3 regions of the Blautia sp. HCP28S3_G10 genome follow, and region 3 is predicted to be linked to each of the others. Evidence: predicted binding sites of a transcription regulator. Region 3 holds the regulator's gene; each other region holds the start of a gene.
The links. Region 3 encodes HrcA, which represses chaperone genes, less so after heat shock. Its sites were predicted from a motif close to TGTTAGCACTCNNNNNNNNNGAGTGCTAACA; they were not measured.

Region 1 (8,072 bases), on a different contig from region 3:
GAAGATTATAAGGATTGCTGCCAATCCCATACCGGCAAGGATAGCCAGGGAAGTCCACAGTGCCTTTACGATGCAGTAGATGGAGCAGCCTGCAATCACCAGAAGCAATAGAGCAATCACATGAGAGGAAATGTTGGTAATCAAATTTCCGAGGATACAAGCAACAGTTACAATGAACAACAACGGCAGTGCCAATACCTTCAAAATCATCTTCATAGGAACAACCCCTTTCTTTTGACCATATTGTACATTGAGAAGTGACGAACTGCAATGATGTCACCACCTATGTAACAGCCAAAGGGCGTTGAGCATAAAAAGAGGGCGCACTGGCTATTTGTGAACCAATGCGTCCCGTTCATTCTGTTTTCAGTTCGACAAACTGGAAGTGAACAAAATCGCTGCGCCACAGCCTTGGCATGCCATCGCGCAGCGATTTTGTTCAATTTGAATTTGCCGGGATGTGGATTCTTATTTTTGGGGAAAAGCAAGCAAAAAATAGAAATAGACATGGTTGTCCATATAAAAAAATCAATTTCTCGCTTTGTATCGTGGTTGAAATCGATGAAATAAACTAATCTATCGGTGGAAGGAGGAACAAAATGAAACAAGAAAAAGTTGGAAGTTTTCTTAAAGAGCTTCGAAAAGAAAAGAATATTACACAGGAACAGTTGGCAGAAAGCATGTGATTGATGGCGCGTTTTGGTTTGAGTAGGAAAAACATGGGAAGTTAGCAATAAAACATTACGCGAGTAAACTCGCATAAGATGATTTCCACTTCCCAGACATCTGATTTCCAGATTTCCGGAAGTGCGATTTCATCGCACAAGAATATTCAAATTGTTTTGGAATTAGGCATTCGTTAAAAAAGGCTGCACACAATTTTGTATGCAGCCGAATCTATATGAAGAGGTGCCTTTTTTCCTCCTTGGCAATGTTATTTTTTGTTATATTTTACATCCAGAAGCGATTGGAAAAGCATCCACGCATGACAGATACAATACCCTGTAGGATCAGGAAAAATCCGATTACCCAGGCCATAGCTGCAATACTTGCAAATGGATGTGTGAATGACAGAAAACCAATCACAGTCAGAAGGATTCCAAGTACTGTAAACCAGCCCCAGCCCTTTACTCCCAGTTTTTGAAGGTCAAAGGAATTAACCAGTTTGGTGATACCTGAAAAAATCAGCCACATTCCTAAAATAAAGGAAATAGTCATTGCTGTAAACCATCCATTTCCCAAAATGAATAAAGACATCAGTACGGTTAGAATGCCGTCAGCAAGAAACCAGCCAGATCCTGCCATATAATCATGACCGGCTGCAAATATCACAATATCTATAATGCCGGAAAACATCATGGCAACTCCAAAGATAATGGGAAGACCATAAAGAATTTTTCCGGGATTCCTCAAACATCCGATCCCGGTTATAATCAGAAAGATTCCGGCTAAAATCCATAATACTCTTGATGTCGTTTTACTCATATCAAAAACCTCTTTTCCGATTGCATTTGGCTTTTAAAACAGGCAGGGGTTTTATTCCCTGCCCGTTTGAGATTAACCTTCGATGGAAATATAATGTGAGTTGTTTTCTACTGCCTTCTGCTCTTTTGGAACAGTAAAGGAAAGAATACCATTTTCAAATTTCGGATGGATGTCTTCTCTCTGAACATTATTTCCTACATAAAAGCTTCTGCTTACATTTCCGGTATAACGCTCGCGGCGGATATATTTTCCTTCCTTATCTTTTTCATCTTTATCCAGACCTTTTGCTGCACTTACAGTTACATAACCGTTTTCAAGCTGGATCTGAATCTCGTCTTTCTTAAATCCAGGAAGATCAATTGCCACTTCGTAAGCGTTGTCTTTTTCCTTCACATCAGTCTTCATGATATGGGGAGCATGTTTTCCATACAATTTTTTATCGATGTCCGGAAAAGCAAAATCATCCATAAAATCATCAAATAAATTTTCTCCAAAAATACTAGGCATTAACATAAGTCATATCTCCTTTCATGACATAAACTAAAGTTTGCACTATCGGAGAAACCCGAAGTGTTGATTTATGAATATCAGGAAGAAAAATCATATTCTCTTTCTTTGTTCTATGTGTAATATAACATATGAATTAGCACTCGTCAATAGAGAGTGCTAATAATTATGTGAAGATTTTGTGAACTTTGCGAAATAAAATAATTACTGATATTAGATTCAGCGGAATAGATTCCAGATGTTAATCATTAATTAAGAGGAAACAAAAAAGTCGTTTAAAATTAAATGGTGACGAATTATTAAACTTGTGATAGAATGAAAAAAACATTGAAAGAAGCTGAACTAAATGGATACACAAATTGATATCATATTGCAGGGAGGACAGTTTAAAAAGCTGTTAGAGGAACAGAGCGTTGAATTACGAGAAAAATATGATATGAAAAGAGCAGAACTGGAGATATTATACTTCCTGTCAAAATGCGGAACACATAATACCTCTACGGATATCCACCATCAGTTGATGATGAACCGTGGACATATTTCGCAGGCAGTTGACAGTCTCTGCAGGAGAAATTATCTTATTGCGATACCGGATAAGAATGATAGAAGATATATTCATTATGAAATATCTGATTATGCGAAGGATCTGGTAACAGAAATGACGAAGAGAAGGGAAGCAATGAACGGGATGATTTTAAAAGGTGTGTCGGAAGAAGAATTGAAGGTTTTTCGGGAAGTATCGGAAAAAATCAGGAAAAATATAAATGAATTAATTTAGATGATCAAAAGATGCAAAGTAATGATTAAGGTGCTTCGCATCTTTTTTAAATTATTTTGGAAACCTATTGACAAGAGAAATACAGGTGATATAATACTTTAAAAATAAATAATTTAAAAATAAAACATGTTTCGCGAGAAACATATTTTTTGCGAAACACGATGGCACTCAACAAGCAAGAGTGCTAACAAAAGAAAGGCAGGTTATTCATATGAAATTAAAACCATTGGGTGACAAAGTAGTTCTTCAGTATCAGGATGTTGAAGAAAAGACAGAATCAGGAATCATTCTGCCAGACAGCGCAAAAGAGAAACCGCAGGAAGCTGTAGTAATTGCAGTTGGTCCGGGAAAATGTAAAGACGGACAGAGGGTTGCCATGCAGGTAAAAGAAGGAGATAAAGTCATTATTTCTGAATACGGCGGCACAGAAGTAAAAATTGGCGACGAAGAATATAAAATTGTAATCCAGGATGACATTCTGGCAATTGTCGAGTAATAGAAACAGTAGAAAGAAGGAAATTATCATGGCAAAAGAGATTAGTTTTGATATTGATGTTCGAAAAAAAATGGAAGCCGGCGTAGACAGACTGGCAGATACAGTAAAGGTAACATTGGGGCCAAAAGGAAGAAATGTTGTACTGGATAAATCTTACGGTGCACCATTAATTACAAACGATGGTGTGACCATTGCAAAAGAGATCGAACTGGAAGATCGTTTTGAAAATATGGGCGCACAGCTTGTAAAAGAGGTGGCTACCAAGACAAACGACATTGCGGGAGATGGAACAACAACAGCTACAGTTCTGGCACAGGCACTTGTAAAAGAAGGAATGAAAAATATCGCAGCAGGTGCAAATGCCATTGTTTTAAGAAAAGGAATGAAGAAGGCAGCAGATGTGGCTGTACAGGCAATTGAAGAAATGAGCCATCCTGTTACTGGGAAGGATCATATTGCAAAAGTAGCTGCAATCTCTTCCGGTAATGAAGAAGTCGGTGAGATGATTGCCGATGCAATGGAAAAAGTCGGAGAGAACGGCGTTATTACGATTGAAGAATCAAAGACCATGAAGACGGAGATCGACGTAGTCGAAGGTATGCAGTTCGATAATGGATATCTTTCCGGATACATGTGTGATGATAAAGAAAAAATGATCGCCAACATGGAGGATCCTTATATCCTCATGACTGATAAGAAGATTTCAAATATCCAGGACATCCTTCCCATTTTGGAAAATGTGATGAGAGAGAGGAAAGAACTCCTCATCATTGCAGAAGATGTGGAGGGAGAGGCACTTACCACATTGATTGTCAACAGACTGAGAGGTACCCTGAAGGTCGTTGCTGTAAAGGCACCGGGATATGGTGACAGCAGAAAGGCAATGCTTGAAGATATCGCAACACTTACCGGCGGTCAGGTAATCATGGAGGATCTGGGTCTTGAACTGAAAGATATCACGATGGATATGCTTGGCCGTGCAAAATCTGTAAAGGTTACAAAGGAAAATACCACGATCGTAGACGGTGCCGGGAACAAGGAAGACATTGATGCACGCATCGCCAGCCTGAAGAGACAGATGGCTGAAACAACATCCGATTTTGATAAAGATAAACTCATGGACCGTATCGCGAAGATGGGCGGAGGCGTTGCAGTGATCCGTGTCGGCGCGGCAACAGAAACAGAAATGAAAGAAGCTAAATACCGCATGGAAGATGCCATGAACGCAACAAAAGCAGCCGTATCGGAAGGCATTATCTGCGGTGGCGGATCTGCATATATCCATGCACAGAAAAAGGTAGAGGAACTGTTAGCAGCCCTGGAGGGTGATGAGAAGACCGGAGCCAGAATCGTAGCAAAGGCACTGGAAGCACCACTGTATACGATTGTGGAAAATGCAGGTCTGGAAGGCCCGGTTATCGTAGACAAGGTAAAGAAGAGTGAGCCTGGCATGGGATTTGATGCAGCCTCAGAAACCTTTGTGGATATGATGAAACAGGGTATTATTGATCCGGTGAAGGTAACAAAGAATGCATTAATGAATGCGGTAAGTGTGGCAGCTACACTTCTTACTACAGAAGCTGCGGTAGCGGACATTAAGGAAAATACACCTGCGCCGCAGCCACAGCCGGAAATGTATTAAAGAGAACAGGTAAAATCAAATAACTGGAGAGCAACAAAATGGGGAGATGGCTGGTACATCTCCTCTTTTTGTTCTCTTTTATTATTTTTATATGAAATGAGGTTCATTATGAAATATGCAGTTATATATCAGTCAAAAAGTGGCAATACACGTTTAATAGCAGAAAAGATCTATGGTGCTTTAAATACAGAGGATAAAACAATTGTAGATATTGATACAGAGCAGGATATACCTGCGGCGGATGTCTATCTGATCGGGTTTGGAATTCATGGTTATTCCTGCAGCATGGATATCTCAGATGTATTTGAGCAGATTACAGGCGGAAAATATGCAGTGTTCGTTACCTGCGGTTATGTGCCGACAGAACAATATAAAGAAAAGCTTGAAAAAAATCTTGAAGTCTGGTACCCGGACGAGGGAGAGTATCTGGGAATGTTTCTCTGTCAGGGGAATGTGGAGTCAGATAGAAGGAAAATTATGATCAGCCAGATGCCAAGTAAAGAAAAAGAGATGCAGCAGATGTTTCGACTGGGAAATACCCATCCGGATGAAGAAGATCTGGAAAATGCGGTTGATTTTGCCATTAAAATTCAGGCAGAAATTGGGGATTAAATAAGAAAATAACATGTATTGATGTAAATAAAAAGAGAGGAGCGGTTGAAGATGCCAGAGCAGAGAGAAATATTGAATGCAAATGAAATCAGAAAGTTTACAAATGAATTAACCTATCGTCGGTATCTGATGAACAAAGGAAAAATACAGGAACTGTTTCGTAAAATGACACTTCAGGAGTATATTGCTTTGTATACTATAGAATCTGAGAGAGAAAATTCTCCGAATAATAATGGGAGAACGTATTTAAAGGATTTATCAGAAAAGATGCAGCTGACAATACGGCAGACATCAAAAATGGTAGAAAAGCTGAAAGATCGTGGACTGGTACTGTGGTCTTATGAAGGAAGCGGAAGTGAAGGAACATATGTGACTGTTACAGAAACGGGACAGAAACTGTTTAAGGGTCAGGAAATGATTCTGAGAGAATGTTATGGAAAAGTGATCAACAAATTCGGAAAAGATAATTTGATCATGTTATTAAAAATGATGAAACAACTGGATAACCTGATGTGCAGCGAAATAAAAGGAATGGGAGAGGTCGATTCGTATGGGAGAGCTGATGAAGCGGATGAATGATTATGCTGTGCAGAATGAAGCTATCTGCCGGAAAAATGATCATATTGATCCTAGATTGTATGAAGAGTTTGGTGTTAACCGGGGGCTGCGGGATGAAAATGGAAAAGGTGTGCTTACCGGTTTGACTAAGATTTCCCGTATTGTATCATCATGTGTGAAAGATGGAGAAAAAGTACCTTGTGACGGGGAATTGTGGTATCGTGGATATAAGGTAGAAAAATTGATTGGCAATCTTGGAGAAGAACAGCTTGGTTTTGAAAAGATCGCTTATCTTCTGTTGATGGGGGAATTGCCTTCAGAAGATGAAGAAAAAAAGTTCCGGGAAGTGATTGGCACATGCAGAACGCTTCCAACGAACTTTACCAGAGATGTTATTATGAAGGCACCATCTGAGGATATTATGAATTCAATGACAAGAAGTATTCTGACACTGGCTGCTTATGATAAAAATGCAAAAGACATCAGCGTCAGTAATTCGTTGCGGCAGTGCATCCAACTGATTAGTGAATTTCCACTCCTTGCTGTATATGCATATCATGCCTATAATCATTACGAAAAAAACCAGAGTATGTATATCCATAATCCGGATCCGAAACTGTCTACAGCTGAGAATCTTCTAATGATGCTCAGGCATGATCAGAAATACACACCGGTTGAAGCGAAAGTTCTGGATACTTCATTGATTCTTCATATGGAACATGGCGGCGGAAATAATTCTACTTTTACAACCAGAGTGGTGACCTCTTCCGGTTCAGATACATATTCAACAATTGCTGCCGCTATGTCATCTTTGAAGGGACCGAAGCATGGCGGCGCAAACATAAAAGTTGTGGAGATGATGGATAATATACGGGAAAATGTAAAGGATTTTTCTGATAAAGAAGAAATATCAGCATATCTTATGAAGATAATTGACAAACAGGTATTTGACAAAAAAGGGTTGATTTACGGAATGGGACATGCGGTGTATACATTGTCGGATCCAAGAGAAAGAGTATTTAAAAAATATGTGGAAGCGCTGGCAAGAGAGAAAGGCCGGGAGAGCGATCTCCAGCTCTATGAGAATGTTGAAGTGATTGCACCTAAACTGATTGCAGAAAACAGAAATACTATAAAACGAGTGAGCCCGAATGTGGACTTTTACAGCGGATTTGTATATGACATGCTAGGCATTCCACGTGAATTATATACTGCGATTTTTGCAGTAGCGAGGGTAGTCGGGTGGAGTGCGCATCGTATGGAAGAACTGATCTGCACAGATAAGATTATCCGTCCGGCTTATATGAGTGTTATGGAGGAAAAAGAAAAATGTTAGAAAAACTGGCAGGACCCATTATAGGGGCATTGATTGGATACTGTACTAATTATATCGCTGTCAAAATGCTGTTTTATCCTAAACAGGAAGTCAGAATCTTTGGACGAAAACTTCCTTTTACTCCGGGGGCAATTCCTAAAGGAAAGCCAAGGCTTGCCAGAGCAATCGGAATTATTGTGGCGGACGATCTTCTAACGGAAGATGATATTAAACAGAAAATGATTTCTTTGGAAACAGAAAATGCTGTTGTGGATCAGATTGTTCAGGGATTATCTGTTGATCTTCATACCTGTGTTTCAAAAGTATGTTCGTCCGAGTTGAATTATGAAGAGATAAAAAACAGATTGATTTCTGAACTGTCCAGCCAGATCCTTGATTCTGTTCAACATATGAATCTGGATAATCTTATTGTTCAGGAAGCCGGAAAAGCTGTTAAAGCCAAAACAAAGGGCTCCATGTTGGAAATGTTTCTGAATGATGAAATGCTTAATTCCCTGATACAGCCTGTTGGAGGAGAAATAGTAAAGTATATTAATGAAAAAGGACCAGATTTTATAAAGGAAGAACTGGAAACTAAAATTGATACGTTAGGGGAACAATCTGTCATAGATCTCTGTAACCATATGAATATTTCGGAAGGAGCCGTTCGAAAAATAGT
Region 2 (8,072 bases), on a different contig from region 3:
GGGAAATAAACTTGCATGCAGTCAGACAACATGTGGTTATGTAGAACAAAAACCAAAAGAAGACTGAGTTGCTGTGAATAGTGATGAATTTTCAGAAAATGTCAATAAAATTGAAAATAATATAAAAATATCTTGTATTTTACCAGAAAAGCGTGTAATATTATCTCTATAAAGAACATTTAGATATGAAGATAGAGAAGGAGGCCGAGATGAGCGTACAACTGTTGGATAAAACAAGAAAAATAAACAAACTTTTACACAATAGCAGTTCCAGTAAAGTGGTTTTTAACGACATCTGCCAGGTTTTGATGGACACATTAAGTTCTAATATTCTGGTATTAAGCAAGAAGGGAAAAGTGCTGGGCATCAGTTTATGTCCGGGTGTAGATGAAATCACAGAACTGATCGAAGACAAAGTTGGCGGACATGTGGATTCTTTACTGAATGAACGCTTTCTGGGAGTCCTTTCCACAAAAGAAAATGTTAATCTTCAGACACTTGGATTTGAACATGTAGACAGCAGATGTCAGGGGATCATCAATCCAATTGACATTGCAGGGGAACGTCTCGGAACAGTATTTATGTACCGCAATGACAAACCTTATGATATTGAGGATATTATTGTCAGTGAATACGGAACAACCGTTGTCGGATTGGAAATGATGCGGGCTGTACATGAAGAAAATGCAGAAGAAGACCGTAAGCAGCAAGTTGTCAAGTCGGCATTTAATACTCTCTCATTCTCAGAACTTGAAGCAATCATCCATATTTTTGATGAGCTTGACGGGGAAGAGGGTATTCTTGTGGCAAGTAAGATTGCCGACAGAGTTGGAATCACCAGATCCGTAATTGTAAATGCACTGCGTAAATTTGAAAGTGCAGGTGTTATTGAATCGCGTTCTTCCGGTATGAAAGGAACCTATATTAAAGTTCTGAACGAAGTGATCTTTGATGAACTGGAAGAAATTAAAGCGCAGAGAAACAAAAAGGTCTGATAAATAAAAATACAAAAGCTCTTTCCTGTAAGGGAGGAGCTTTTTTGACGTAATAGCAAATTACTCCGTAATGTTCCTATTACATGTTGGGTCATAATCTGACGCATTCAGATTTGAACCTAAAAATAATCTGAAAAAACAGAAAATGAGAAAATGATAGAAAATGAAAGAAAAAGCAAGATAAGAAAAGGTATATATGAAATTAACACAAATTAAAAGAGTTGCAGAAAACAACCAAATTCAATAATATAAGGACAGTGATTAGCACTCATAGAAAATGAGTGCTAGTAATTCCTAAGACAGTGAATAAAGGAGGATAATAGATCATGAAATTAGTACCTTTAGGTGACAGAGTAGTATTAAAACAGTTAGAAGCAGAAGAAACAACAAAATCCGGTATTGTACTTCCTGGCCAGGCTCAGGAAAAACCTCAGCAGGCAGAAGTTATTGCTGTAGGTCCTGGTGGAGTTGTTGATGGCAAAGAAGTAAAAATGGAAGTCAAAGTCGGCGACAAGGTTATCTATTCTAAATATGCAGGAACAGAAGTTAAACTTGACGGTGAAGAATATATTATCGTAAAACAGAATGACATTTTAGCTGTAGTTGAATAACAGGAGGTAAATAATCATGGCAAAAGAAATTAAATTCGGCGCAGAAGCAAGAGCAGCACTGGAGAGCGGTGTTAACAAACTTGCAGATACAGTAAGAGTAACAATCGGACCAAAAGGAAGAAACGTAGTTCTTGACAAATCTTTTGGTGCTCCACTCATCACTAATGATGGTGTTACAATCGCAAAAGAAATCGAACTGGAAGACAGATTTGAAAATATGGGTGCTCAGCTGATCAGAGAAGTTGCATCCAAGACTAACGATGTAGCAGGTGATGGTACCACAACAGCTACAGTACTTGCACAGGCAATGGTTCATGAAGGAATGAAAAACCTTGCAGCAGGTGCTAACCCGATCATCCTTCGTAAAGGAATGAAAAAGGCTACAGATACAGCTGTAGAAGCAATCAAGGAAATGAGCCAGAAGATCAGTGGCAAAGCACAGATCGCAAATGTTGCAGCTATCTCCGCAAGTGACGAAGAAGTTGGACAGCTGGTTGCAGATGCTATGGAAAAAGTTTCCAATGACGGTGTTATCACAGTAGAAGAATCAAAAACAATGCATACAGAACTGGATCTGGTAGAAGGTATGCAGTTTGATCGTGGATATCTTTCTGCATATATGTCCACAGATATGGAAAAAATGGAAGCAACTCTGGAAGATCCATATATTTTGATCACAGACAAGAAGATCAGCAATATTCAGGAAATCCTTCCATTACTGGAGCAGGTTGTTCAGGCAGGTGCAAAACTTCTTATTATCGCAGAAGATGTTGAAGGAGAAGCACTTACAACTCTGATCGTAAACAAATTAAGAGGTACTTTCCAGGTTGTAGCTGTCAAAGCTCCTGGATATGGTGACAGAAGAAAAGAAATGCTTCAGGATATCGCAATCCTTACAGGTGGCCAGGTTATTTCCGAAGAAGTTGGTCTTGAACTTAAAGAAGCTACAATGGCTCAGCTTGGCCGTGCTAAATCTGTCAAAGTTACAAAAGAAAATACAGTTATCGTTGACGGTCTTGGTGACAAGAAAGCAATTTCTGATCGTGTTGGTCAGATCCGTGGACAGATCGAAGAAACAAAATCTGACTTCGACAGAGAAAAATTACAGGAAAGACTTGCAAAACTGGCTGGTGGCGTAGCTGTTATCCGTGTTGGTGCTGCAACTGAAACAGAAATGAAAGAAGCAAAACTTCGTCTGGAAGATGCTCTTGCAGCTACACGAGCAGCTGTAGAAGAAGGTATCATCGCAGGTGGCGGATCTGCTTATATCCATGCGTCCAAGAAGGTTGCTGAACTGGCAGCTACTCTGGAGGGTGATGAGAAGACAGGTGCAAATGTTATCCTGAAAGCTCTGGAAGCTCCTTTATTCCATATTTCTGCAAATGCAGGTCTGGAAGGTTCTGTAATTATCAACAAAGTAAGAGAATCTGAACCAGGAATCGGATTTGATGCTCTGAATGAAAAATATGTTGATATGGTTGGTGCAGGAATCCTTGATCCTGCAAAAGTAACAAGAAGTGCTCTTCAGAATGCAACAAGTGTAGCTTCTACATTACTTACAACTGAATCCGTAGTAGCAACAATCAAAGAAGATACCCCTGCAATGCCTGCTGGCGGACAGGGCATGGGAATGATGTAATCACGCTTTTGTGACAGAATCAGACTCCAAAAAGGTTGGCGTCTTATAGACGCTGACCTTTTTTATGATAAAATATATAAAATTAATCTCAAAGGAGGAAGATTTATGGGTGATCTGTACTCAGAATATCTGGTAAAAAAACAGCCGACGACAAAGGACGCAGTGATAAGATACGGCCTGATTGCACTGACAGTACTTTTTGCGGCAGCAGGTCTTTTTATGATCCCGCTTCTGCTTATAGTTGCGGTTGCACTTGCGGTAGCCTGCTATTTCATCATTCCGAAGACAGATATGGAATATGAATATCTTTTTGTAAATGGGGAACTTGATATTGATGCAGTTATGGCAAAGTCCAAACGAAAAAAAGTGAAATCACTGGATATCAGGGAGGCCGATCTGATCGCACCACTGAATTCTCATCGAATGGACTATTATAACGGAAATACAAAGCTGAAAACGCTGGATTATTCATCAGGAGATCCGTCTCACAGACGCTTTGCTGTTATAATAAAATCCGAAAATGAAAACTGCAGAATCATTATCGAACCGGACGAACATATGATACAGGCTATCAAAAATTCAGCACCTGGCAAAGTTTTTTTGGATTGACACTGTAACTTATTTTTGTTACACTAGGCTACAAATCTTATATTAAACAATACAAGGGAGGAAATGCAATGGGTACTATCATCGGTGAAGGTATTACATTTGATGACGTTCTGTTAGTTCCGGCGTATTCAAAAGTAATTCCGAATCAGGTAGATGTGACAACGTATTTAACAAAAAAAATCAAACTTAACATTCCTATGATGAGCGCAGGTATGGATACAGTTACCGAACATCGTATGGCAATCGCAATGGCGAGACAGGGTGGTATTGGTATTATCCATAAGAACATGTCTATTGAGGCGCAGGCAGAAGAGGTAGATAAAGTAAAACGTTCTGAGAACGGTGTTATTACAGATCCATTCTTTTTATCCGCAGACAATACTCTTGAAGATGCAAATAATCTGATGGCTAAATTCCGTATTTCCGGTGTGCCGATCACAGAAGGCCGGAAACTTGTCGGTATCATCACCAACCGTGATCTTAAATTCGAAACAGATTTCAGTAAAAAAATCAGAGAATGTATGACTTCCGAGGGTCTGATTACCGCAAAAGAGGGAATCACACTTGAAGAAGCAAAGAAAATTCTCGCAAAATCCCGTAAAGAAAAATTACCCATTGTAGATGATGATTTTAATTTAAAAGGTCTGATCACCATTAAGGATATTGAAAAACAGATCAAATATCCGCTGGCAGCAAAAGATGCTCAGGGAAGACTTCTCTGTGGTGCGGCTGTTGGAATTACTTCCAATGTTCTTGCACGTGTGGAAGCACTTGTGAATGCAAATGTCGATGTTATTGTTATTGATTCTGCACATGGTCATTCTGAGAACATTCTTAAGGCTGTCCGTCAGATCAAAGATGTGTATCCGGATCTTCAGGTTATTGCAGGTAACGTTGCTACAGGAGCTGCTACAAAGGCTCTTATTGATGCAGGTGTGGATGCTGTTAAAGTTGGTATCGGACCTGGATCTATCTGTACAACACGTGTGGTTGCAGGTATTGGTGTGCCGCAGATTACAGCAGTAATGGACTGTTATGAAGTTGCAAACCGCTTCGGAATCCCGATCATCGCAGATGGTGGAATTAAATATTCCGGAGATGTTACAAAAGCAATTGCAGCAGGAGCAAATGTTTGTATGATGGGAAGCATGTTCGCCGGATGTGATGAAAGCCCGGGAACATTTGAATTATATCAGGGACGTAAATACAAAGTTTACCGTGGAATGGGATCCATCGCAGCCATGGAAAACGGCAGCAAAGACCGTTACTTCCAGGAAAATGCGAAGAAACTTGTTCCTGAAGGTGTTGAAGGCCGTGTGGCTTATAAAGGTCATATTGAAGATACTATTTTCCAGCTTATAGGTGGTCTCCGTTCCGGTATGGGATATTGTGGAGCAGAGAACATCGAAACGCTGAAAACAACCGGAAGATTTATTAAGATTTCCGCTGCATCTCTTAAAGAGTCTCATCCGCATGATATCCATATCACAAAAGAGGCTCCGAACTACAGCGTAGACGATAAATAATTTTTCCCTTGAAAATTAAAATAAAGTATTGTAAAGTATAGATAACGACTGCATGACTGGCGGAAAGTAGGAATTACCTACAGGGAGTGCAGTAAGTGAAAAGCCGACCGCCTGGGCAGCCTGAATGACAGACTACCCAGGCGGTTTTTTGATGCCAAAGTATACAAGAGAAGCTGTCAGTGGCAGATTTTCTGTATGCCAAAGTATGCAAGAAAGGCTGCCGGTGGCAGACTTTCTGTATTCAAATCGAGGTAGTGCATTCCAATACAATAAAGTGCAAAAAGGAGAATGATCATGGAAAAAATTTCACTGGAACAGGAACTGAAAAAAAATTCTTATCCCGGAAGAGGAATCATCATCGGACGTTCTGCTGACGGAACAAAAGCAGTAACTGCATATTTTATCATGGGACGCAGCGAAAACAGCAGAAACCGTGTTTTTGTAACAGAAGGAGAGGGAATCCGCACAGAGGCATTTGACCCGTCAAAACTTACTGATCCAAGTCTTATCATTTATGCACCGGTAAGAGTCCTTGGAAATAAAACCATCGTAACAAACGGAGATCAGACAGATACAATTTATGAAGGCCTTGACCGTCAGCTGACATTTGAACAGTCTTTAAGAAGCCGTGAATTTGAACCGGATGGACCGAATTATACACCACGTATTTCTGGTGTAATGCATATTGAAAATGGAAAATACAGTTATGCAATGTCAATTCTCAAGAGCAACAATGGGAATCCAGATGCATGTCTCCGCTATACATATGCATATGAAAATGCAATTCCTGGAGAGGGACGTTTTATCCATACATATAAATGTGATGGAAATCCACTTCCGAGTTTTGAGGGAGAACCAAAACTGGTTGATATTCCGAATGATATGCACGAGTTTGCAGAACTGCTCTGGAATAATCTGAACGAGGACAATAAGGTTTCTCTTTTTGTACGTTATATTGATATTGAAACTGGAAAATATGAAACAACTATCATAAATAAGAACTGCTAAGGGGGAAAGAGAAATGAAAGAACTTCAGTTAAAATATGGCTGCAATCCGAATCAGAAACCGTCCAGAATTTATATGGAGGATAATGGAGAACTTCCAATTAAAGTTCTGAGCGGAAAACCTGGATATATCAATTTCCTGGATGCATTTAATGGCTGGCAGCTTGTGCGTGATCTGAAAAAAGCTACCGGACTTCCGGCCGCAACTTCTTTTAAACATGTTTCTCCTGCAGGAGCTGCAATAGGACTGCCTCTTACAGAAACACTTGCAAAGATCTACTGGGTAGATGATATGAACTGGAAGGAGTTTTCTCCACTTGCATGTGCTTATGCAAGAGCCAGAGGCGCAGACCGTATGTCTTCTTTTGGCGATTTTATTTCTTTGTCAGATGTATGCGACAAAGATACGGCAATGCTCATCAAGAGAGAAGTTTCTGATGGCGTTATTGCACCTGGATATACGGAAGAGGCACTTGAAATCCTGAAACAGAAGAAAAAAGGAAACTACAATGTGATTGAGATTGATCCTGAATATGTACCGGCTCAGCTGGAACATAAACAGGTATTTGGAGTCACTTTTGAACAGGGGCGTCAGGAACTTGCTATTGATGATGAACTGATCTCAAATATTGTAACAGATAATAAAGATCTTAGTGAAGAAGCAAAGAGAGATATGAAAGTTTCTCTGATTATTCTGAAATATACACAGTCTAACTCCGTATGTTATGTCAAAAACGGACAGGCAATCGGTGTGGGTGCAGGACAGCAGTCTCGTGTTCACTGTACAAGACTGGCAGGCCAGAAGGCTGATAACTGGTTCCTTCGTCAGAGTCCGCAGGTTCTGAATCTTCCATTTAAGGATACTATCAGCAGAGCAGAGCGTGACAATGCTATTGATGTTTATATCGGAGATGAATATATGGATGTTCTTGCTGATGGCGTATGGGAAAATACATTTACGGAGAAACCGGCTGTATTTACAAAAGAAGCGAAAAGAGCATGGCTGGATCAGATGACAGAGGTTACACTTGGTTCTGATGCGTTCTTCCCTTTCAGTGATAATATTGAACGTGCGCATAAGAGCGGCGTGGAATATATTGCTCAGCCAGGTGGATCTGTAAGAGATGATGCAGTTATTGAGACATGTAATAAGTATGGAATGGTAATGGCATTTACCGGCATCAGATTGTTCCATCATTGATTTATTATTTAATTCACGAAAACCTGGTGTATGTTTTCAACATGATAACATACACCAGGTTTTCTGTGTATTGGATAAAATAGAAATATAATTCGTTAGAAAAGATAAAATCAATGTTTTTGGGGAACTGCTATTAGTAGAGATGGTTTGCAGAATAAAAAAGAATCAGGAATAATCCTGATTCTTAAGAGCGATAGACGGGGCTCGAACCCGCGGTCTCGACCTTGGCAAGGTCGCACGTTACCAACTACGCCACTATCGCATTTGTTTTGTTGAGGTGTTTACCTCAGCGACAATTCATACTATACCAGATGAAATTGCTGTTGTCAAATGTTTTTTTGATTTTTTTTCGATTTTTTTTATTTCATAAAAAAACAGTGAAAAATCTGTGTATAATTGGAATTCGTTTATTTCCTGTGCTACAATATTTTTACCGAACCAAGTAAGTCCCCCCGCTTCAATTGCAAAAAGCAATAAGCAGTGGGT
Region 3 (8,072 bases):
AGCCGCCAGCTCCACCGCCGCCCTGTTCAAATGCCGCATGACCAAACTGATCATATTGTTTTCTTTTTTCAGCATCACTGAGCACACTGTAAGCTTCTGTTGCTTCTTTGAATTTTGTCTCTGCCTCTTTGTCCCCCGGGTTTACATCCGGATGGTATTTCTTGGCTAATTTTCGATATGCGCTTTTCAATTCTGAATCACTGGCAGTTTTACTAACACCTAAAACTTCATAGTAATCTCTTTTATCAGCCATGTTATCTCTTTCCTATATAATCATATTTGCGTTACTCTGCTGACAGTCACGACCTGTTCCGCTGCAAAGCAACTCTCACAGGTCTAAACATATTCGAAATCCGCAGATTTTCTTCGTAAACTGCTTTGCTACTTGCTCATAATCGAATAACTGCTTTGCAGTGTATCAGAAGGAGCTTACACTCCTTCTGATAAAAGCAAGTTCCCACCACTGCTTATTGCTTTTCACATTGAAGCAGGGGACTTACTTGATTCTATTAAACTTCTTTGTAATCAGCATCTACAACATCATCGCCATATCCGGCTTCATTACCGCCCTGAGAAGCGTTTCCGCCACCCATGTTACCCATGTCCGGACCAGCCTGACCGCCAGCCTGCTGTGTCTGCTCATACATCTTAGAGAAAAGTTTCTGTGCACTTTCCATCATTTTTTCCTGAGCTGCTTTGATATCAGCAATCTGAGAATCTGTAAGATCTCCGTTTGCTGTCTGAGCAAGAAGATCTTTCAGTGCATTAAGATCAGCTTCAACTGCTGCTTTATCATTTGCATCCAGTTTATCACCAGCTTCTTTCAGAGCATTTTCTACCTGGAATACCATGGAATCAGCATTATTTCTTGTATCAATTGCCTCTTTACGTTTCTTATCCTGTGCTTCGAATTCAGCAGCTTCTTTTACTGCTTTGTCGATTTCGGAATCAGACATGTTGGATCCAGCTGTAATTGTGATGTGCTGTTCTTTTCCTGTTCCAAGGTCTTTTGCAGAAACATTAACAATACCGTTGGCATCAATATCGAATGTAACTTCAATCTGCGGAACACCACGACGTGCTGGCGGGATTCCATCCAGACGGAACTGGCCAAGGGATTTGTTGTCTTTTGCAAACTGACGTTCACCCTGTACTACGTTGATATCAACTGCTGTCTGGTTATCTGCTGCTGTAGAGAAGATCTGACTCTTCTTGGTCGGGATTGTTGTATTTCTCTCGATCAGACGAGTTGCGATACCACCCATTGTCTCGATTGACAGAGACAGCGGAGTAACATCAAGAAGAAGGATGTCACCGGCACCTGCATCACCAGCAAGTTTACCACCCTGTACAGATGCACCAAGTGCAACACATTCATCAGGGTTCAGAGATTTGCTTGGCTCTTTGCCTGTAAGCTGTTTTACTTTGTCCTGTACAGCTGGGATACGTGTAGAGCCACCAACCAGAAGTACCTGACCCAGTTCAGCTGCTGTAATGCCTGCATCTGACAGTGCACGACGAACCGGTTCTGCTGTTTTTTCTACCAGGTCATGTGTCAGTTCATCAAATTTAGCTCTTGTAAGATTCATATCGAAATGCTTCGGTCCTTCTGCTGTTGCAGTAATGAACGGAAGGTTGATATTTGTAGTTGTTGCAGAAGAAAGTTCTTTTTTAGCTTTTTCTGCTGCTTCTTTCAGTCTCTGAAGAGCCATTTTATCAGCACTTAAATCTACGCCTTCTGCTTTCTTGAACTCTTCGATCATCCAGTCTGTTACTTTCTGGTCAAAGTCATCACCACCAAGACGGTTATTTCCTGCTGTGGAAAGAACTTCAATTACACCATCACCGATCTCGATAACAGATACATCAAATGTACCACCACCTAAGTCGTAAACCATAATCTTCTGTTCTTTTTCGTTATCAAGTCCGTATGCAAGCGCTGCTGCTGTAGGCTCGTTGATAATACGTTTTACATCAAGTCCTGCAATTTTACCGGCATCTTTTGTTGCCTGACGCTGAGCATCATTGAAGTATGCCGGAACAGTAATAACTGCTTCTGTTACAGATTCTCCAAGATATCCTTCTGCATCTTTTTTCAGTTTCTGAAGGATCATAGCTGAAATTTCCTGCGGAGAATACTTTTTGTCATCGATTGTTACACGGTAATCTGTACCCATTTCCCTTTTAATAGAAGAAATTGTTCTTTCTGCATTTGTTACTGCCTGACGTTTTGCAGGTTCACCTACAAGACGTTCTCCTGTTTTTGTGAAAGCAACAACAGATGGTGTTGTTCTTGCTCCTTCTGTATTTGCGATAACTGTCGGCTGTCCGCCTTCCATAACGGCTACACAGCTGTTTGTTGTACCTAAGTCAATACCAATAATCTTTCCCATGATAATTTTCCTCCTGTTTATTTCTAAAATTGTTATACATTCAAATTAAGGAAGCTCGATTCACTAAATTCGTCTCTCCTTACAGTCCTTCCAGAATCAAGATGCTTTTCGCATCTTATGTGCTTCGCACATCTGATTAAGGAAGCTCGATTCACTAAATTCGTCTCTCCTTACAGTCGGACTTATTAAGTTCCTTCGAGCGACCTTCACACTAAACTCAAACTTCGCATTCTGCTCGTTTTCATTAAGTGTTCTAGGTCAGTTTGCAACCTTTACCATGCTGTGGCGAACTACAAATCCTTTATAGGTGTATCCTTTCTGGAGTTCTTCCACAACAATGTTATCTTCTACTTCTTCATCTTCCACATGCATTACCGCATTATGGAAATCCGGATTGAATTCTTTGCCAACTGCTTCTATCGGTTCTACTCCCAGGCTTTCCAGTGTAGTAGTAAACTGTTTATAGATCTTCTGCATTCCCTCAGCAAACGGATCGTTTTCCGGAGCCTGTGCCAGACCTCTTTCGAAGTTATCAACCACCGGAAGGATCTTCTCGATGATCTCTTTTGCTCCGATGATATACATACTGGATTTTTCTTTTTCCGTACGTTTACGGAAATTATCGAACTCAGCCATGCTTCTCTTGAGTCTGTCTGTCAGGTCTTCAACCTGCTGTTCTAATTTGTTATCTTTTTTCTTTTTGCCAAAGAAAGAAGTCTTTCCTTTGGATTCTTTATTTTCTTCAGTCTCAGCGGATTCTGTTTCCTCTTCGGAATTTCCTGCCGTAGCTTCCGGCGATTCCTCCACTGGCTCAGTTACAGGATCTGTTTCCGGTATTTCCTTCTCTACTTCGTCCTGAACTTCCGCTGTACTTTTCTCTGTTTCTGTCACGCTTGTTCTACCGCCTTTCTACTTTGACTGCTAACTGTCTTCTTTATTTTTTTTGAACACCTGATCCAGCTCAACTTTAAGCGTTTTCAGGCTGTTGACTACATTCTCGTAATCCATACGTTTCGGACCTACGATACCGATTGTTCCATGCATTCCGTTGCCCAGCTCATATGTCGCTGTAACAACACTGCAGTCTTTCATGGTCGCAATTGGAAGTTCATCTCCAATATAAACCTGAACTCCGGTATTATCTTCATCAGCCATTCTTTCTTTTACCAGGTCAACCAGTTCCTGTTTTTCTTCAAAAGCAGAAATCAGTTCGGTTGCTTTCGTCTTATCTGAAAGCTCCGGGTATTTGAAGAAGTTCGTTGCTCCCGATGTATAGATTTCCATATCATCTTCATCTACCTGAATTGTCGCAGCTACAGCATCCAGAACTCTTGCTACCAGACCACTGTGAATTCCCGCCTGTTCTTTCAGTCTTGCGATCATTCCCAGGTTAATATCCTGTATTGGCAGTCCGTTAAGATTGGTATTCAGCAGCAGATTCAGCTTCAGGATCGTTTCGTCATCCATTTCTTCATCAAGATCGATAATCTGATTACGGATCACATTTCCCTCGCATACTACAACTGCCACAAGCTGCAATTCATTGACCCTGGACAGCTGAATAAATTTCAGCTTGCTTCCACTGTACTGAGGAACTGAAACCATTGTAGCGTAATTGGTGTTGGAAGCAAGAACACGTGCCACATTCTTGAGCACCTTTTCCATCTTATCTGTCTTCTCAATCATCAGATTACGTATTTCCTGAATTTCATCTTCCTTTTCCTGCATCAGCTCATCCACATAGAGGCGATAACCTTTGTCAGAAGGAATTCTACCTGCCGACGTATGTGGCTGAATAATATAGCCAAGGTCTGTCAGGTCAGACATCTCATTCCGGATTGTTGCTGAGCTGACATTCAGATCCGGATCCTTGGAAATTGTTCTGGATCCTACGGGCTCGCCAGTTTCCATGTAAGTCTTGATAATTGCCTTAAGGATTAATTTCTTACGGTCTGTCAAAACTTCATCCATGCTCTCAGCTCCTTTCCGATTTAGTTGTTAGCACTCAATTTGTAGGAGTGCTAACATCTATATTGTTAAGATAGCACTGTCGTAAACATTTGTCAACATTTATTTGTGAATTTTTTTTGAATAAATAAAAAAAGAAGCAGTTATTAAATATTAAAAATCAACCGCTTCTTTTACAATATTCCAATTAATAAAAAGATGTGTTTTTCTTCTGATAGCCCATACATGCAGAAATACTATCTGCACAGTCTGCCACGCATTTTCCTATATCGTCTACTTTTTCATAAGGAAGCATTTCCAGAAAACCAGTCGCACTGACTGCTGCTATCGCATCTCCACGATAATCAAAAATCGGTGCTGCCACACATCTCATTCCGATTTCATTTTCTTCATCATCGACAGCATAACCCCGATGCCGGATCTCATCCAGCTGCTTCAGCAGTTCCTCTTCTTTCACACATGTTCTTGATGTAACTGCTGGCATACCCTTTTCTTTCAGTATTTTCAGGACATCTTTATTACTCATGGTTGACAATATTGCCCTTCCCATTCCTGTGCTATGCAGCCAGGCGCGTTTTCCAATCTGTGAATACATTCGTATATTAGTATAGGAAGTAAGTTTTTCAAGATATACGATTTCATTATCATCCAGAGCACCCAGATGAATAATAAGACCGGTCTGATTCCTGAGCTGTTCCATAAATGGCAATGCTTCTGTTTTCAGCTGAAGACTGTTCAGATGTAGGCTGCATAATTCTACTATCTTAATTCCAAGTCTGTAAGAACCGTCTGGTTTTTTCTGAACATACCCTCTTTCACCGAGTGTATATAACATACGGCTGACTGTACTTTTGTTCAGTTCCAGCTGCTGCGACAGATCTTTTACCTGCATTCCCCCGGGATGCTTACCCAGCATTTCCAGAATATCCAGTGCACGTTCAAGTGATTGTATTGTTGCTGACATATTTTCCCCTTCCATAACAAACCGGAAGCAGTCTGAATAGAACTGCTTCCGATTCTCACACTAATCTTTTCTTTAATATGCCACACTTTTATCAAATGTGCAAGTATTGTTGCCGCAAATTCCGTTCACCGTAATACCAATAAGCATCTTACTTGACCAGTTTCATCGCCTCTTTGATATCCTGTACGATACCAGCCTTGTCTCCTGCTTTCAGTTTTGTGCCACTGATCAGCCAGCTTCCACCACAGGAAATAATTTTATCATAAGCCAGTGTTTCTGCCAGATTCTCATTTTTGATTCCTCCAGTAACAACAAACTTCATCATTTTATATGGTGCTGCAACTGCTTTCAGTACAGGAAGTCCTCCCATAGGTACAAACGGAAAAATTTTTACTGTGCGCAAACCCATGCTGTAGGCCATGTCGATTTCTGTTGGCGTCATACAGCCCGGATATACAGGAACATTTTTTTCCTGACAGTACGCCACGACTTCTCTGTTAAATCCAGGCGCAAGAATAAATTTTGCGCCTGCTTCCAGTGCCTGATCTACCATTCCTGTTGTCAGAACAGTACCTGCTCCTACAAGAAGATTTGGAAATTTTTCTGTAAGAATGCGGATAGCTCCGGCAGCTGCATCAGAACGGAAAGTAACTTCTACAATATTAAGCCCACATTCTGTCAGTGCTTCCCCAAGGATTTCTGCCATCTCTGAAGTTTCCAGCGTAACTAATGGCATGATTTTATATTCTTCAATCAGTTTTTCAACATCCATTTTTTATCTCCCGTTGTTTCCCATAAATTTTATCAGTTCATCTCGTGTAGGAAGATTTTCATTATCACCCTTGCTGGTAATTACAATAGAACCAATGGCATTACCACGTCTTACAGCTTCAGCCATAGGAAGTTTTTCCAGGCATCCGCTTATCACACCTGTTGCAAATCCATCTCCTGCACCTACAGTATCCACGATATGTTCCACATGATAACCGGCTACTTCTTTCAGAGATTCTCCTTTTAATTTATAGCAGGCTCCCTTTTCACCATTTTTAATTATGACACCTTTGCAGCCCATGTTGAGATAAAAATCTGCAATCTCATCAACAGTATCCAGGCCTGTCAGAATCTTTCCTTCCTTTATTCCAGGAAGAATATAATCACTGAGTGACGCAATCTTGTTCATACATTCCTGCATTTCTTCTGTAGTCTCCCACAGAGAAACTCGTATATTCGGATCAAAAGAAACTGTCATTCCGTATTCTCTTGCTCTTTCTATGCTTCTGAACACTGCTGCTCTGCAGCTCTCAGACAGCGCAGGTGAAATTCCAGTCACATGCAGCCATTTTGCACCTGCAAAGTCCACTTTATCCACATCTTCAGGGCAAAGATGAGACGCTGCTGAATTTTTTCTGTAATAAAAGATCTCCGGATCTCCCTCAAGAACCTTTGTTTTCAGATAAAATCCGGTCTGATATACAGGATCGATGTGGATTCCATCTGTAAGGATTTTTTCATTTGCCATGAACTTCTGCATGTACTTTCCAAACGGATCATTTCCAAGTTTCGTCAAATACATAACATCATGTTCAAGTCTGGACAGTCCAATGGCCACGTTCATTTCTGCTCCTGCCATTCCTTTTGAAAAATGCTCCGCATCTTCCAGGGAACCCGGCGCATCTGCCATAAAAACAACCATCGGTTCTCCCAGTGTAATTACTTCTTTCACAAAAACAACCTCCAATTATCAGGAATTAAATTTGGTTTTATCAAACATTCCTTCAGATTTTGCAACAATTGTGGTGCATACTGCATCACCCCAGATATTAATAGTTGTTCCTGTAATGTCAAGATAGAAAAAGATTGCTGCGATCCAGCCTACTACTTCTACAGGAAGACCAAATGCATTGATCAGGATAACTGCAATTGCAAGTCCACCACCAGGAACACCTGCACAGCCAACGGAGAATGCAACACCCATAAGGCCAAACAGAAGAAGCTGCGGGAAACTCGGGCTCTGGCCGATTGCAAACATACCTAACATGATATACAGAGGAATTTCTACAGCCATAGAGTCCATGTTAAATGTTACACCAAGCGGTACACCAAAGTCTGCGATTTCATCATCACAACCGATATTTTTTACACACTGCAGAGTCATTGGCATTGTACCGGCACTACTTGTTGTTGTGAATGCTGTAATAAGTGCAGGGAAAAGTTTTCTTGTAAATCTGATCGGGCTGATCTTCGCAAAGAATTTCAGAGCACCGAAATAGCAAAGTACAATGTGGATTGCAAATCCAAGAGTAACTGCGATCAGGAAGCTTCCCATTTCTTTCAGGAATGCGCCTTTAAGACTGGAAATAGAGGAAGCCATCAGGCAACAGATACCGATTGGTGCATAGTACATGATTCCCTGTACAATTTTCAGTGTAAGATCCTGCATGGAATTCAGAAGATTTACGATTGTGTCTTTTGATTTTCCATCTGGGAGACATACAGCTGCAATACCTACAAAAATAGATAGGAATACAATCTGGATAGTATTTCCCTCTGCCAGAGCACCTACAGCATTAGACGGAAGCCATTCAATGAACATATCTGCTGTGATTTTTGTAACTTCATAATCGGCTCCGTTAGGAAGTCCGATACCAAGACCCGGTTTAAAAATGAGCCCCATAATGATACCGATGATTGTTCCTACAAATGTAGTAAGCAGGAACCATCCGATTACTTTACCTGCCCATTTGGAC

Region 1: the regulator HrcA is predicted to act here: its motif matches at 2,127-2,157, upstream of ACTNB8_RS02345 (Hsp20/alpha crystallin family protein).
Region 2: the regulator HrcA is predicted to act here: its motif matches at 1,255-1,285, upstream of groES (co-chaperone GroES).

The regions. Positions count from the first base shown of each region.
Region 1 covers NZ_JBQHUL010000003.1:22,252-30,323, forward strand. Annotated here, with positions in the region: gene ACTNB8_RS02335 (hypothetical protein) at 1-216, opposite strand, end outside; gene ACTNB8_RS02340 (HdeD family acid-resistance protein) at 952-1,485, opposite strand; gene ACTNB8_RS02345 (Hsp20/alpha crystallin family protein) at 1,558-1,998, opposite strand; gene ACTNB8_RS02350 (MarR family winged helix-turn-helix transcriptional regulator) at 2,339-2,770, shown strand; gene ACTNB8_RS02355 (co-chaperone GroES) at 2,982-3,266, shown strand; gene groL (chaperonin GroEL) at 3,295-4,908, shown strand; gene ACTNB8_RS02365 (flavodoxin family protein) at 5,017-5,520, shown strand; gene ACTNB8_RS02370 (MarR family winged helix-turn-helix transcriptional regulator) at 5,572-6,099, shown strand; gene ACTNB8_RS02375 (citrate/2-methylcitrate synthase) at 6,083-7,414, shown strand; gene ACTNB8_RS02380 (DUF445 domain-containing protein) at 7,408-8,072, shown strand, end outside.
Region 2 covers NZ_JBQHUL010000015.1:23,424-31,495, reverse strand. Annotated here, with positions in the region: gene topA (type I DNA topoisomerase) at 1-67, shown strand, start outside; gene codY (GTP-sensing pleiotropic transcriptional regulator CodY) at 210-995, shown strand; gene groES (co-chaperone GroES) at 1,322-1,606, shown strand; gene groL (chaperonin GroEL) at 1,623-3,245, shown strand; gene ACTNB8_RS07880 (DUF6106 family protein) at 3,351-3,854, shown strand; gene guaB (IMP dehydrogenase) at 3,923-5,380, shown strand; ZMP/ZTP riboswitch at 5,423-5,504, shown strand; gene ACTNB8_RS07870 (IMP cyclohydrolase) at 5,675-6,388, shown strand; gene ACTNB8_RS07865 (phosphoribosylaminoimidazolecarboxamide formyltransferase) at 6,402-7,586, shown strand; tRNA gene ACTNB8_RS07860 (tRNA-Gly) at 7,776-7,848, opposite strand.
Region 3 covers NZ_JBQHUL010000002.1:156,413-164,484, reverse strand. Annotated here, with positions in the region: gene dnaJ (molecular chaperone DnaJ) at 1-253, opposite strand, end outside; gene dnaK (molecular chaperone DnaK) at 510-2,393, opposite strand; gene grpE (nucleotide exchange factor GrpE) at 2,652-3,284, opposite strand; gene hrcA (heat-inducible transcriptional repressor HrcA) at 3,315-4,364, opposite strand; gene ACTNB8_RS01910 (IclR family transcriptional regulator) at 4,549-5,325, opposite strand; gene ACTNB8_RS01905 (bifunctional 4-hydroxy-2-oxoglutarate aldolase/2-dehydro-3-deoxy-phosphogluconate aldolase) at 5,474-6,097, opposite strand; gene ACTNB8_RS01900 (sugar kinase) at 6,101-7,048, opposite strand; gene ACTNB8_RS01895 (dicarboxylate/amino acid:cation symporter) at 7,067-8,072, opposite strand, start outside.